3 regions of the Pelosinus fermentans DSM 17108 genome follow, and region 3 is predicted to be linked to each of the others. Evidence: predicted binding sites of a transcription regulator. Region 3 holds the regulator's gene; each other region holds the start of a gene.

Region 1 (4,298 bases), 1.4 Mb from region 3:
CTCCATCATAAGCGCCGGGTTAAACGTCTTTTTTTCCTCCTTGGTTTATAAATTACTACTACCTATCTACATCTGCTGCCTAATAGGTATATGGGTCGGTTTAATTTATATACGCAATTTACAACTGCAGGGAATTGGTCGTTATATTACCGGCTATGCCTACATACTATGGAGTCTTATCAATTTAACTGCACCTTTTATAATGAACGGCTCAAATTATCTTCCTTTAGCTTACACAATTGGTGGAGTAATACGCCTCTTCATAGCAACTGGTACTTTAATGGTATATTTAGAAAAAACTAGAGCAGATTTAATTAATAAGGAAACTCAATATCGTTTGTTAGCAGAGAATGCTATTGATGTAATTTATTCTTATCAACTACAGCCTAAAAAAAGAATTGAGTATATAAGTCCGTCTGCGTTAATGTTCACTGGCTATACCTCCGAAGAATTTTACGCCAACAACAATTTAATTTTCGATTTGATACATCCTGATGAACATTCACAGTTTAACGATTTCATCTATAATCTACCATACTCTATTGAATTACCATTAACTTTACGCCTGGTTCGAAAGGATAAAACAATTCTATGGATTGAGCAAAAATGTGTTCCTATTTATGATAAATCCGGTCAGCTCTCAGCCTTACAAGGAATCATTCGTGATATAACTTTGCGAAAAAAATTGGAACAAATGTCCTCCTTATTTGACAGGATGAATATGGTAGGCAGCATGGCTGCCACTGTCGCTCATGAAATTAGAAATCCTATGACTACGGTACGAGGTTATTTACAAGTGATGGATAGAAAGCATGAATACCAAAAAGATAAAGAAAAAATCAAACTAATGATCGAGGAAATAGATCGAGCTAATGCTATTATTCGTGAGTACCTTTCTTTGTCCAGGGAAAAGCTAGTCATTTTTAAACAATGTTCTTTAAATACTATTATTGAAGCTTTATTTCCCTTAATCCAGGCAGATGCCACTGCTTCCAAAGTATCTGTAAATCTTAACATTAGTGCAGTTCCCGAATTGCTATTGGATGAAAATGAAATTCGTCAATTGCTGCTAAATTTGGTACGCAATAGTATTGAAGCAATGCCAGCCGGCGGCAACTTGGATATTCACACCTTCTTGGAAGATCACAAGGTTGTTTTATCTATTAGTGATCAGGGCACGGGAATACCCGCCCACATACTTGATAAATTAGGAACACCATTTATTACTACGAAAGATACAGGCACAGGCTTAGGACTTCCCATCTGTTACCAAATAGCCCACAGGCACAATGCCACTATTAAAATCAATACCAGTCATGAAGGAACAACTTTTTTTGTATATTTTAATCTCGGAAATTAATATATATTGTCCTTTTCATCAAAAAAACCACTTTTTGAGAAAGGGCTTTTTTATATGCAAAGTAACTATATATTTTCAGTCTAAAAAGGGCGAACCACACAAAATATATAAATTCTATAGTAAATTCAATATAAATGGTAAAAAAATGCTATTATTGCCTAATTTTAATGAAAAAAAAGTATTTGATTTCAAATACTAATCAAGGTATTATAGAGAAAGAGAGTTAGCACTCACTTAAAGAGAGTGCTAATAAAAGAAAATGTACATATAAATTTTATAAAAGGAGACTTCTTACATGAGCCAAGAACCAATTAATAAGCAAACCAGAGAATTCCAAGCGGAAACTAAGCAATTATTAGACTTAATGATTCATTCCATTTATACAAATAAGGAGATTTTTTTACGAGAGCTGATCTCCAACGCTTCCGATGCCATTGATAAAATTCGTTTTGAATCCTTAACCAATCATGATCTATTAGAAGGACAATCCGACTTTGAAATTTTCATTGTCCCTGATGAATCGACACATACTCTAACAATCTCAGATAATGGTATTGGTATGACCTATGACGAAGTAGTCGAAAATATTGGAACCATCGCTAAATCAGGCACTAAGTCCTTTCTTGAAAAATTAAAAGAGAAAGAAACAGCAACCGATAATGAACTAATCGGTCAATTTGGCGTTGGCTTTTATTCTGCTTTTATGGTTTCTGACAAAGTCACCTTGATCACTCGTGCTCCTGGACAAGCCAAAGGGGTTAAGTGGCAATCCAGCGGTGATGGTACATACACCATTGAAGAAGTGGAAAAAGAAACACGAGGTACTACCATTATTATCACTCTCAATGATGAATTTACTACCGCTGACGGCTCCAAAGAAAATTTCTTAGACCGCTACACCATTGAAAATTTGATCAAAAAATATTCAGACTATATCCGCTATCCTATTAAAATGAGCTTCATCAAGGAAGAAAAGCCCAAAGATGAAGAAGGCAAGGTAATTGAAGACGCTCCAGCAACACAGACCGTAGAGGTTCGGACCTTGAATTCCATGACGCCTCTATGGACTCGCAATAAGAATGACATTTCGGCAGAAGAGTACCATACCTTCTACAAAAATCTCTTCCACGACTGGGAAGATCCTCTAAAACTGATTCATTCCAAAGCAGAAGGCACTGTAGAATACACAAGTCTATTGTTTATTCCTTCTCGTGCTCCTTTTGATTTGTACACGCAAAAATCATCCTCTGGAATCCGCCTCTATTCAAAACAGATTTTCATCATGGACAACTGCCAAGATCTCCTCCCTGAATATCTGCGATTTGTGAAAGGCTTAGTGGATTCTCCCGATTTTTCCCTCAATATATCTCGCGAGCTGCTGCAGCATAGCAAACAGTTAAAATTAATTGGAAAGAATCTTGAAAAAAGCGTGCTGAAAACCTTAGAAAATCTCCTCACTAATGAGCGACCTACCTATGAAAAATTCTGGAAAGAATTTGGCAAAGCTCTTAAAGTAGGAGCCTATACAGATTTCCAAAGTCGCGATAAATTAAAAGATTTATTACTATTCTCTTCCTCCCACGCAACGGAAGAATTGACAACCTTACATGATTACATCGAACGCATGTCAGAAAATCAAAAAGTCATCTACTATGCTACAGGTAAAGACCGTGCTTCCGTAGAGCGTTTACCACAAATGGAACTGCTGAAAGAAAAAGGTATTGAAGTTCTCTATCTGTATGATCAGGTTGATGAGTTTACGATTGATGCATTACAGGAATATAAAGAGAAGAAATTCCAATCCATCAGCCGCGGCGAACTAAACCTGGACGATATCGATTCCCCCGAAGCTAAAAAAGATACAGAAGCGATTTTGAAAGAAAATGAATCCTTAATCAAAGCAATCAAAGAGCATTTGAAAGGGAAAATAGCTGATGTTAAGATTAGTAATCGATTAAAATCCAGTGCGGTTTGTCTTGTTAGTGATGATAACGGCATCAGTCTTTCCATGGAGCAAATTTTATCAGAAATGAATAATACCATGTATAAGGCTAGCCGAATCCTGGAATTAAATCCAAATCATGATGTCTTCACTGTCTTAAAAGATTTACACGAAGCAACCCCTGATTCTGAAGCCTTCAAGGATTATTGCGACCTATTATACGTACAAGCAATGCTTATTGAAGGTCTGCTCCCAGAAGATCCAATCAGCTTTGCTAATAAAGTATCTAACTTAATGGCACGTAAGGATAAATAGTTCCCAAGGATACTATAAAAAGCTTGAACCATATTCAAAATGGTTCAAGCTTTTTTATGCACTAACGATATGCAATTTTTCATTCATAGTATAACCTCCTCTTATGAATAATGTGCTTTCACTACCTATATACTCCTAACCGTTTATCTTTTAACGAACTTTATAGTAATGACTATATAATAAATCTTTTTAAACTCATTAGCAAAAATTAAAGGAGCAACGGCAGGGTTCCATTACTCCAATTCATGCAAAAATATTCAAGCTCTTTTTTCTTTTACTCTTTCTAATCGGATGATCTTTGCCTCTTGTTTAAAAATTCTTCGATTTAACGCTTCAATGTCGTCACTTAACTCGGCTATGGACTCCTTAGTTGCTGTTCGTTCCAGTATAGCGATTATATCCTTTTGTTGTTCCGTAATGACTTTATCTAAATCAGCTTTGGTTGGCATATCGTCTAATCGTTGATTAATTTTTTCTATTTCATTAAATAAATTTCTTTGCCCTTCAAGTATTTGCAGTAATATTTTTTCCACATTTACCCCTCCAGATATTTAATCCCCGTTACATTTTAATTTATTCTATCACAAGTCCTTATTTATGAACAGTGCTAATCCTTGTTGTTCTGCTTAACCTGTTTGACGAACTAAAGAAGCTAGTTCAATCGCCCTCTGCCTTGAGTAA
Region 2 (4,298 bases), 1.1 Mb from region 3:
GAGACCCACCATGCCATAAAATAAATGCCGATGATGAAATATTCGCCGCAAATTGAGAACCATAATCTTCCCCCTCCCACCCCATACAATAGTATGTATGCATGCAAAGTGAAAATTATGAAGACAAAAATGAAAAAATACAGCAGAAGAAATATAAAAAGGCTGCCTACAAGTTTGATAGACTTGTAGGCAGCCTGATTTTTACTAATTATGGTAGCAGATTGGTAGCGTTTAATGCTTACCAGCGTTCAAGCCCGTTCCTGCAAAGGGGCTTGAGGCTGCTATTACATCATGCCGCCCATACCACCCATGCCACCCATACCGCCCATGCCACCCATAGCAGCAGCACCAGCACCACCGTCTTTTTCAGGTTTATCAGCTACTAATGTTTCAGTAGTTAATACCATTGCGGCGATACTAGCAGCATTTTGCAATGCAGAGCGAGTAACTTTTGCTGGGTCAACAATACCTGCAGCAATCATGTCAACATATTCTTCAGTTAATGCATTGAAGCCCATGCCTTTACCGGCTTTTTTCACGCCTGCAACAACGATGGAACCTTCAAGGCCTGCATTGTTAGCGATTTGACGTACAGGCTCTTCAATTGCACGTTTTACAATTTCAACACCTGTCTTTTCGTCACCAATTACTTCAATGGCATCAAGAGCTGATAAGATATCGATGAAAGTAGTACCACCACCGGCAACAATACCTTCTTCAACAGCAGCACGAGTTGCATTCAAAGCATCTTCAATACGGTATTTCTTTTCTTTCAGTTCTACTTCTGTTGCAGCACCTACTTGAATTACAGCTACACCGCCAGATAATTTAGCAAGACGTTCTTGAAGTTTTTCTTTATCAAAATCAGAAGTGCTATCTTCGATTTGTGTTTTGATTTGGCTAACGCGAGCTTTGATTAGAGTTACATCACCAGCGCCATCAATAATGGTGGTTTCTTCTTTGGAAACACGTACTTGACGGGCACGTCCAAGATCAACAAGCTCTACGGTGTCAAGTTTGCGGCCAATTTCTTCTGTAACAACAGTACCGCCAGTTAAAGCAGCAATGTCTTCAAGCATTGCTTTACGACGGTCACCAAAACCAGGAGCTTTTACAGCTACAGCTTTAAAGGTACCACGTAATTTATTCACAACCAAAGTTGCTAATGCTTCGCCTTCGATATCTTCAGCAAGGATTAAAAGTTCGCGACCTTGCTGCACCACTTTTTCCAATGTAGGAAGTAAATCTGCGATGGCACCAATTTTACGGTCAGTGATCAAAATATAAGGATCGTTTAAAATCGCTTCCATTTTGTCAGTATCCGTTACCATGTATGGGGAAATGTAGCCACGGTCAAATTGCATACCTTCTACTACATCAAGACTAGTTCCCATACCTTTGGATTCTTCAACAGTAATAACGCCGTCTTTACCCACTTTTTCCATAGCTTCTGCAATCAAATTACCGATTTCTTCGTCAGCTGCGGAAATCGATGCAACTTGTGCAATCGCATCTTTTGTTTCTACTTTCTTAGCAGATTTTTTAATCTCTTCCACTAAGGTTTTTACTGCTTTTTCGATACCTTTTTTAATGATCATAGGGTTTGCGCCTGCTGCTACGTTGCGCATACCTTCACGAATCATAGCTTGTGCAAGTAAAGTTGCAGTAGTAGTACCATCACCAGCCACATCATTGGTTTTGGTAGCAACTTCTTTAACAAGCTGAGCACCCATATTTTCAAACGGATCTTCCAAATCAATGTCACGTGCAATAGTTACACCATCATTTGTAACAGTAGGAGCACCGAATTTTTTATCCAGAACAACATTACGACCCTTAGGTCCAAGTGTTACTTTTACTGCATTTGCAAGTGCATTTACGCCTCTTTCTAATGCGCGACGTGCGTCTTCATCAAATAAAATTTGCTTTGCCATTATATGTAAACCTCCCAAATAATTTTATTATTGTACAACTGCTAAAATATCTCTTTCGCTTACAATCAGATATTCTTGCCCTTCATATTTAACTTCAGTACCTGCATATTTGGAGAATATAATTTTATCGCCAACTTTTACATCAAGAGCTACGCGTTGGCCATTGTCCAATACTTTGCCAGTACCGACCTCGATAATTTCACCTTCTTGTGGCTTTTCCTTAGCAGTATCAGGTAGTACGATACCACTTTTTGTTTTCATCTCGCCTTCTAAAACCTTAATGACGACTCTGTCACCCAATGGCTTAATCATTGAAATTTCCTCCTCCACGATATGTAATGATATTAATCTTGTTAGCACTCATTGTTAGCGAGTGCTAATCACATAATTTATGATATAAAATTCAGCAAGAAAAAGCAAGTGTTTAATAGGAAAAATCCATATTTTTTTCAAAAAAAATTTAGATTCACTTCTCACTGCGTATAATACGTGCAAAAGATAAACGGTGTTTTTGGCTGCTTATAAGTAGAAAAGTGCCCAATTAGGCACTTTAAGCAGGCTATGTTCTTTTCGTTGCTGCTTCTACAATGGATTCAGCAACATCTTTAATCGATTTGCGTTTACTCATACTATATTGTTGAATGCGACGATAGGCTTCTGTTTCGCTAAGATTGTAAGCGTCCATCAAAATCCCCTTCGCACGGTCAAGAATTTTTCGTGTCTCTAGGGATTGTTTCACATTCTCGAGTTCTTGCTCTAACTCAGCAAACTCTTGAAAGCGAGACAAAGCGATCTCGATAGCAGGAAATAAATTCACTTCTTTAACAGGTTTCACTAAATAAGCCAGTACACCTGAATCCTTCGCTTTCTCCACAATATCCTTCTGACTAAATGCTGTTAACAATAGAACAGGAGCAAGCTTCTCATTGGAAATTATTTTTGCTGCTGTAATACCATCCATCTCAGGCATCTTAATATCCATAATAACCAAATCAGGCCGATATTGACGAACTAAATCAACAGCCCTTGATCCGTCAGAGGCTTCTGCTACGACCGTATGCCCTGCCTCTTCCAAAAGCTCTTTTAAATCCATCCGAATAATTGATTCATTATCAGCTATAACAATCCGCAATGATTCCATTCTAAACTCCTCCTTTCGCCTTACGGGGAATGGTAATACAAGCATGAGTACCATTATCCGTGTATAATGCAAAACTACCGCCAACATCACTCTCAATCAGTGTTCGTACAATCTGCAATCCCAAACTGTTGGATAATTGGGGATTAAAGCTCGGTGGCATGCCAATGCCGTTATCATAGATTTCGATTTTATATTCATCTTCCAGGGTACTAATGTCAACCCCGATGATGCCTTCATGCCGACCTACAAAACCATGCTCGATGGAGTTTTGGATCAGCTCATTAATAACCAGAGCCAAACTGCTAGCCTGCTCCGAGGGAAATACCACTGTCTCACCATTAAAAATAGTTTGTAAATTAAAGTCTGGTTCCAGCATATTTTGAATAACTAGGTCGAGAATATTTCTAGCCACTTCTGCTACATCAATAAATTCTGCATCCTGCTGTGATAAAAATTCATGAACAACAGAAATACTCGAAATCCGATTCACACTTTCCCGTAGAGCAGCTTTTACTTCCTGGGATTTCGTACGCCTTGACTGCAGCCGCAGCAAACTGGCAATGGTCTGTAAATTATTTTTCACCCGATGGTGTATTTCTTGAATGACTGCTGATTTTATTAATAATTCTTTTTCTTTCTTTTTTACTTCGGTAACATCCGTTAAAATTACAACTGTACAGGCTGTAACTTGGTTTACAATAATAGGAATTGCCCTTTGTACCAATACCATATTGCCTGCTGACAATTCTGCCTCACAAGGCTCTTGAATGGTCATAGCCTTTTGGGCTAACCCCATATGGGCCTGGCGCTCATAAATGCGCCGTCCGACAATATTTCCTACAGCTAATACTTTATATATACTATCCGCGGTTGAATTAGCAAAAATGATTTTACCATGCTCATTCACAATGAGAATACCATCACTGGCAGACAAGGAACGATATTGCTTACTGCTGCTTGGTATTTTCACTGTCGATAAAAGAAGTTGTGCTGTTTCAACCAAGAGTTGATGCCCATGTACGTGAGCTTCTTCCATGCTAGATTCAAAACTGACAGCAGCAATTACATTGCCGCTAGCATCCCGCACAGGGTAGACCTGCATTTCCATCCACATACCCAGAGCCCATTCCCGTTGTCCATGAATCGCTTCTCCCATGGAGATACTTCGCCATATAAGCGGCTCCTCTAAGGCATAGACAGTTGACCCCAATAAGCTGGGCTTA
Region 3 (4,298 bases):
GTCTTTGAACCAGAGACTTCCAGTGCTTTAGGTTTTGGTTTTCGTTGTGGATTCTTAGGACTATTACATATGGAAGTGATTCAAGAACGATTAGAACGTGAGTATAATATTACCTTAATTACCACAGCACCAAGTGTTATTTATAAAGTCTTCAAAACAGATGGAGAGATCTTTGAAATTGAAAACCCTTCTAAATTGCCAACACCTCAGGAAATTGAACATATTGAGGAACCGTATGTTAAAGCAATGGTTATAGTGCCTAATGATTATGTAGGTGTGGTCATGGAACTATCACAAGAAAAACGTGGCGAATTTAAAGATATGAAGTATTTAGATGTGACTAGAGTAATGCTGACATATGAATTGCCTTTGAGTGAAATTATTTATGATTATTTTGACCGTCTAAAATCGGCTACAAGAGGCTATGCATCCTTAGATTATGAATTGTTGGGTTATCGAGAATCTAAGCTTGTTAAATTAGATATTCTACTAAATACAGAACCTGTGGATGCTTTGTCAGTTATTGTACATCGTGATAAAGCAACCTATCGAGGACGAATTTTGGTCGAAAAGCTAAGAGGAATCATTCCCAGACAAATGTTTGAAATTCCTATTCAAGCTGCGATTGGCAACAAAGTAATTGCTCGTGAAACAGTAAGAGCCATGCGTAAAGATGTTCTAGCGAAATGCTACGGGGGCGATATTAGCCGTAAACGTAAACTTTTAGAAAAACAAAAAGAAGGTAAAAAGCGTATGAAGCAGGTAGGTAATGTAGAAGTACCGCAAGAAGCCTTCATGGCTATATTAAAGATTGATTAAGGTGATGAAATGAAGACGGGTTTATACATTCATATCCCTTTTTGTCAACAAAAATGTTTATATTGCGATTTTCCTTCCTATGATAATCTTACCCATCTATATCAGCCTTATGTTGCCGCCTTATGCCAGGAGATTTCTGGCTGGGGCGGTGTTTTATCTGGCACCTTGATTGATACAATTTATATTGGCGGGGGAACACCGACTCTTTTACCTGCAGATGCTTTAAAAACCATCTTAACTAAGGTGCATGAAAGCTTTTCCATTGACGAAGCTGCAGAATTTAGCGTAGAAGCCAATCCCGGCACGACGAATCAAGAGAAATTATTAGCTTTAAAATCAGGTGGCGTCAACCGGATTAGCTTTGGTGTGCAAACTTTTTCCGACGCATTATTAAAGTCAATTGGCAGGATACATAGTGCTGATCAGGCTGTAAGATCAGTAAAGGAAGCACAAGATTTAGGTTTCAGTAATATTAATCTTGACTTGATGTATGGATTGCCAGGTCAATCCTGCAATGATTTAAAGGTTAGTATCCAAGAGGCAATGAAACTTGATATTACTCATATCTCGGCTTATGGATTGAAAGTAGAAGAAGGTACACCTTTTGCTGCGATGGATCAGATAGGAACACTTATATTGCCAGAAGAAGATGAAGATGAAGAGATGTATACCTTTACAACTGAATATTTACCTCAGCATGGCTTTAAGCGCTATGAAATATCAAATTTTTCTAAAGCAGGGTATGAATGTCGTCATAATTTTAAATATTGGAAATATCATCCTTATGTAGGGGTGGGAGCCGCGGCTCATTCCTTTTTTCAGAAACAGCGGCTTAGTAACATAACTGATGTATCTCAATATATAGATTGTGTGGAAAAAGGAACGCTGCCAATTGAATTTCGAGAAAATCCTAGCACTACGATTGCTATGGCAGAATATATTTTTTTAGCCTTGCGGACGGTACACGGTTTATCTATTTTAGATTTTCAGGAATATTTCAACCGTGGATTTTACTTGGAGTATGGAGAAATTGTGTCAGAACTACTTCATAAAAAGTTGATTGCTGTAAAAGAGAATCAGGTAAATCTTACTGTTTTAGGCATGAAGTATGGAAATGTTGTATTTCGTGCATTTTTACCTGGATAAATCAATTATTATATCTTGACATTCAGGCGCAGGAGTGGTATTTTTTTAGTAGGTGTTAGCACTCTACAAGGTCGAGTGCTAACAATAGGAGGTGGAACTCATATGCTAGATAAGAGAAAACGTAGTATTCTTCAAGCGATTGTTGATGATTATATTTCCACCGCGGAGCCTATTGGCTCACGAACTATTGCCCGCAAACATGATTTAGGCGTTAGCCCTGCAACCATTCGCAATGAAATGGCTGATCTTGAACTGTTGGGTTATATTGAGCAGCTTCATACTTCATCGGGGAGAATTCCTTCTGCAAAAGGGTATCGCTTTTATGTAGATTCTCTATTATCACCGACCCAAATGTCTGAAAGGGAAATTGCATTAATTAAAAATTGGTATCAGGAGAAAACTCGTCATGTTGAAGAGGTTTTTCAGGAAACCGCAAAAATATTATCCAAAATAACAAGTAATATTTCATTAGTTTTAGTACCGCAAGTAACTCAATGCGCCTTTAAGTATCTAAAATTTCTACCTTTTGATGACTGTCGCACGATTTTGGTTGTCGTGACAGATACAGGATTTGTAGAAAACAAGGTGATTGATATACCAACAGGGCTTTCATTTAATGATTTGCAGCGTATTGCAGAACACATTAATAGACGTTTATCAGGATTATCCTTTGAGAATATTGAATTATCCATTCTGCGGGAAATTCAAAATGAAATGCTAATTGATGTGGACTTGTTTGAAACTGCTTTAGGGATACTAAAACAGGCATTGGTTGTGGAAAAAAATGAGCGGTTGTATCTTGGTGGCACCACACAATTATTAAGTCAGCCAGAATTTAAAAATATCGAAAAAGTAAAATCTTTTTTAGATATGCTGGAAGAAGAACATTTGCTGGCGAATATTTTGCAAAATCAAAAAAATGATGGTGTTATTGTTACAATTGGCGATGAAAACAAATATAGCGGAATTCAAGACTGCAGTATGGTGCAGGCTACTTATCGCATTGATGGTCAAGTCGTGGGAACAGTAGCTGTATTAGGTCCGACCAGGATGGATTATGGCAAGGTCATGTCAGTTTTAGAGTTTATGCATAATCATTTAGGAGAAGTACTTAAAAAGTATAAAATATAGAGAGGTAATACCTTCCTTCTATAGTAAAGGGTATTACTGACTCTATTATACATATAATAGAACTGTAATTTGGGAGGAACCAGGGATGAAGCTAAAGCAAGCTAATAGTGGTTCTGAAGTAGATGAAAGGTTAGCGGCACTCATGACAAACGGGAACGCTATCAGAGTGGTTACGTCAGCTGTTGAGGGAACTATTGGTCCTAAGGGGCTAGATACTATGCTGTTAGGTTCTTCCGGTGAAGTCATAATCACAAATGATGGCGTTACTATTTTAGATAAAATGGATGTAGATCATCCGGCAGCCAGAATGCTGATCAATGTTGCCAGAGCTCAGCAAGCCGAAATTGGAGATGGTACAACAACTGCAACTATTATGGCGGGTGGTCTGGTAGGTGAAGGTGTAAATCAAGTTATAAGGGGTGTGCCCATTGCCCGTGTCATCGAAGGAATCAGACATGGTGTGGCGCTGGCATTAGAGCAGATTAAGGATCGGGCAAAACATATTTTTGATATACAAGATCCCATTCTACACCGTATTGCTATGATTGCTGGCCGCGAATATAGTGATATTGCTCAATTGGTTATTAAGGCCGCAGGACTTATCGGTATTGAAAAATTACGTGAGTCCAGTTTTAAACTGTCAGAGATTATTTTCTCCCAGGAAGGCGCTGAGAATGAGGTCTTTATGGGCGTTATCGTTGATAAACAGCGATTAAATCAAGATATGCCTGTAAAGAGTAGTCAAGCAAAAGTATTGGTCATTGATGATGCCTTAGAGCCTGAAGAAATTGGTGATGAGGCGTTAAGTACAGAAGCTGGCTTTAAGCGGTATCTGGAATTGCAAAATGAGTTCAAGACAAATGTACATAAGATTGTAGAACTTGGTGTTAAGGTAGTATTGGTAGATCGGGGTGTCCATAATAGTGCAGAAGAAATACTGACGGATGCCGGTATTATGGTAATTCAGCGAGTGGTGCCAGAGGAACTTCGCCGTGCCGCGGATCATGTAGGAGCGCGTATGATTAAACGCACAGGTCTTAAGAAAGATATTACGAACATTGCTAGTTCTTTGGGTTTGGCGAAGAACGTGTATGAAGATGAAAAATTGAAGCATATTCGTATGTTGGGCGGTGCTGGTAAGCCGATGGCTACCATTTTAGTGGGGGCTGCTACCAAAGAAGTGGTTGGTGAACGGCAGCGTA

What was found. The regulator HrcA, encoded in region 3, represses chaperone genes, less so after heat shock. The targets are predictions, from matches to a motif close to TGTTAGCACTCNNNNNNNNNGAGTGCTAACA.
Region 1: a site for HrcA is predicted at 1,582-1,612, ahead of htpG (molecular chaperone HtpG). Genes of this name have one in related genera too.
Region 2: a site for HrcA is predicted at 2,286-2,316, ahead of groES (co-chaperone GroES). Genes of this name have one in related genera too.

What each region holds. Positions count from the first base shown of each region.
Region 1 is NZ_AKVN02000001.1:3,548,534-3,552,831, forward strand. It holds gene FR7_RS16465 (PAS domain-containing sensor histidine kinase) at 1-1,360, shown strand, start outside; gene htpG (molecular chaperone HtpG) at 1,656-3,617, shown strand; gene FR7_RS16475 (hypothetical protein) at 3,875-4,150, opposite strand.
Region 2 is NZ_AKVN02000001.1:3,292,457-3,296,754, forward strand. It holds gene pdaB (polysaccharide deacetylase family sporulation protein PdaB) at 1-63, opposite strand, end outside; gene groL (chaperonin GroEL) at 285-1,934, opposite strand; gene groES (co-chaperone GroES) at 1,962-2,246, opposite strand; gene FR7_RS15225 (ANTAR domain-containing response regulator) at 2,494-3,075, opposite strand; gene FR7_RS15230 (histidine kinase N-terminal domain-containing protein) at 3,077-4,298, opposite strand, start outside.
Region 3 is NZ_AKVN02000001.1:2,168,820-2,173,117, forward strand. It holds gene lepA (translation elongation factor 4) at 1-819, shown strand, start outside; gene hemW (radical SAM family heme chaperone HemW) at 829-1,965, shown strand; gene hrcA (heat-inducible transcriptional repressor HrcA) at 2,068-3,096, shown strand; gene FR7_RS09760 (TCP-1/cpn60 chaperonin family protein) at 3,182-4,298, shown strand, end outside.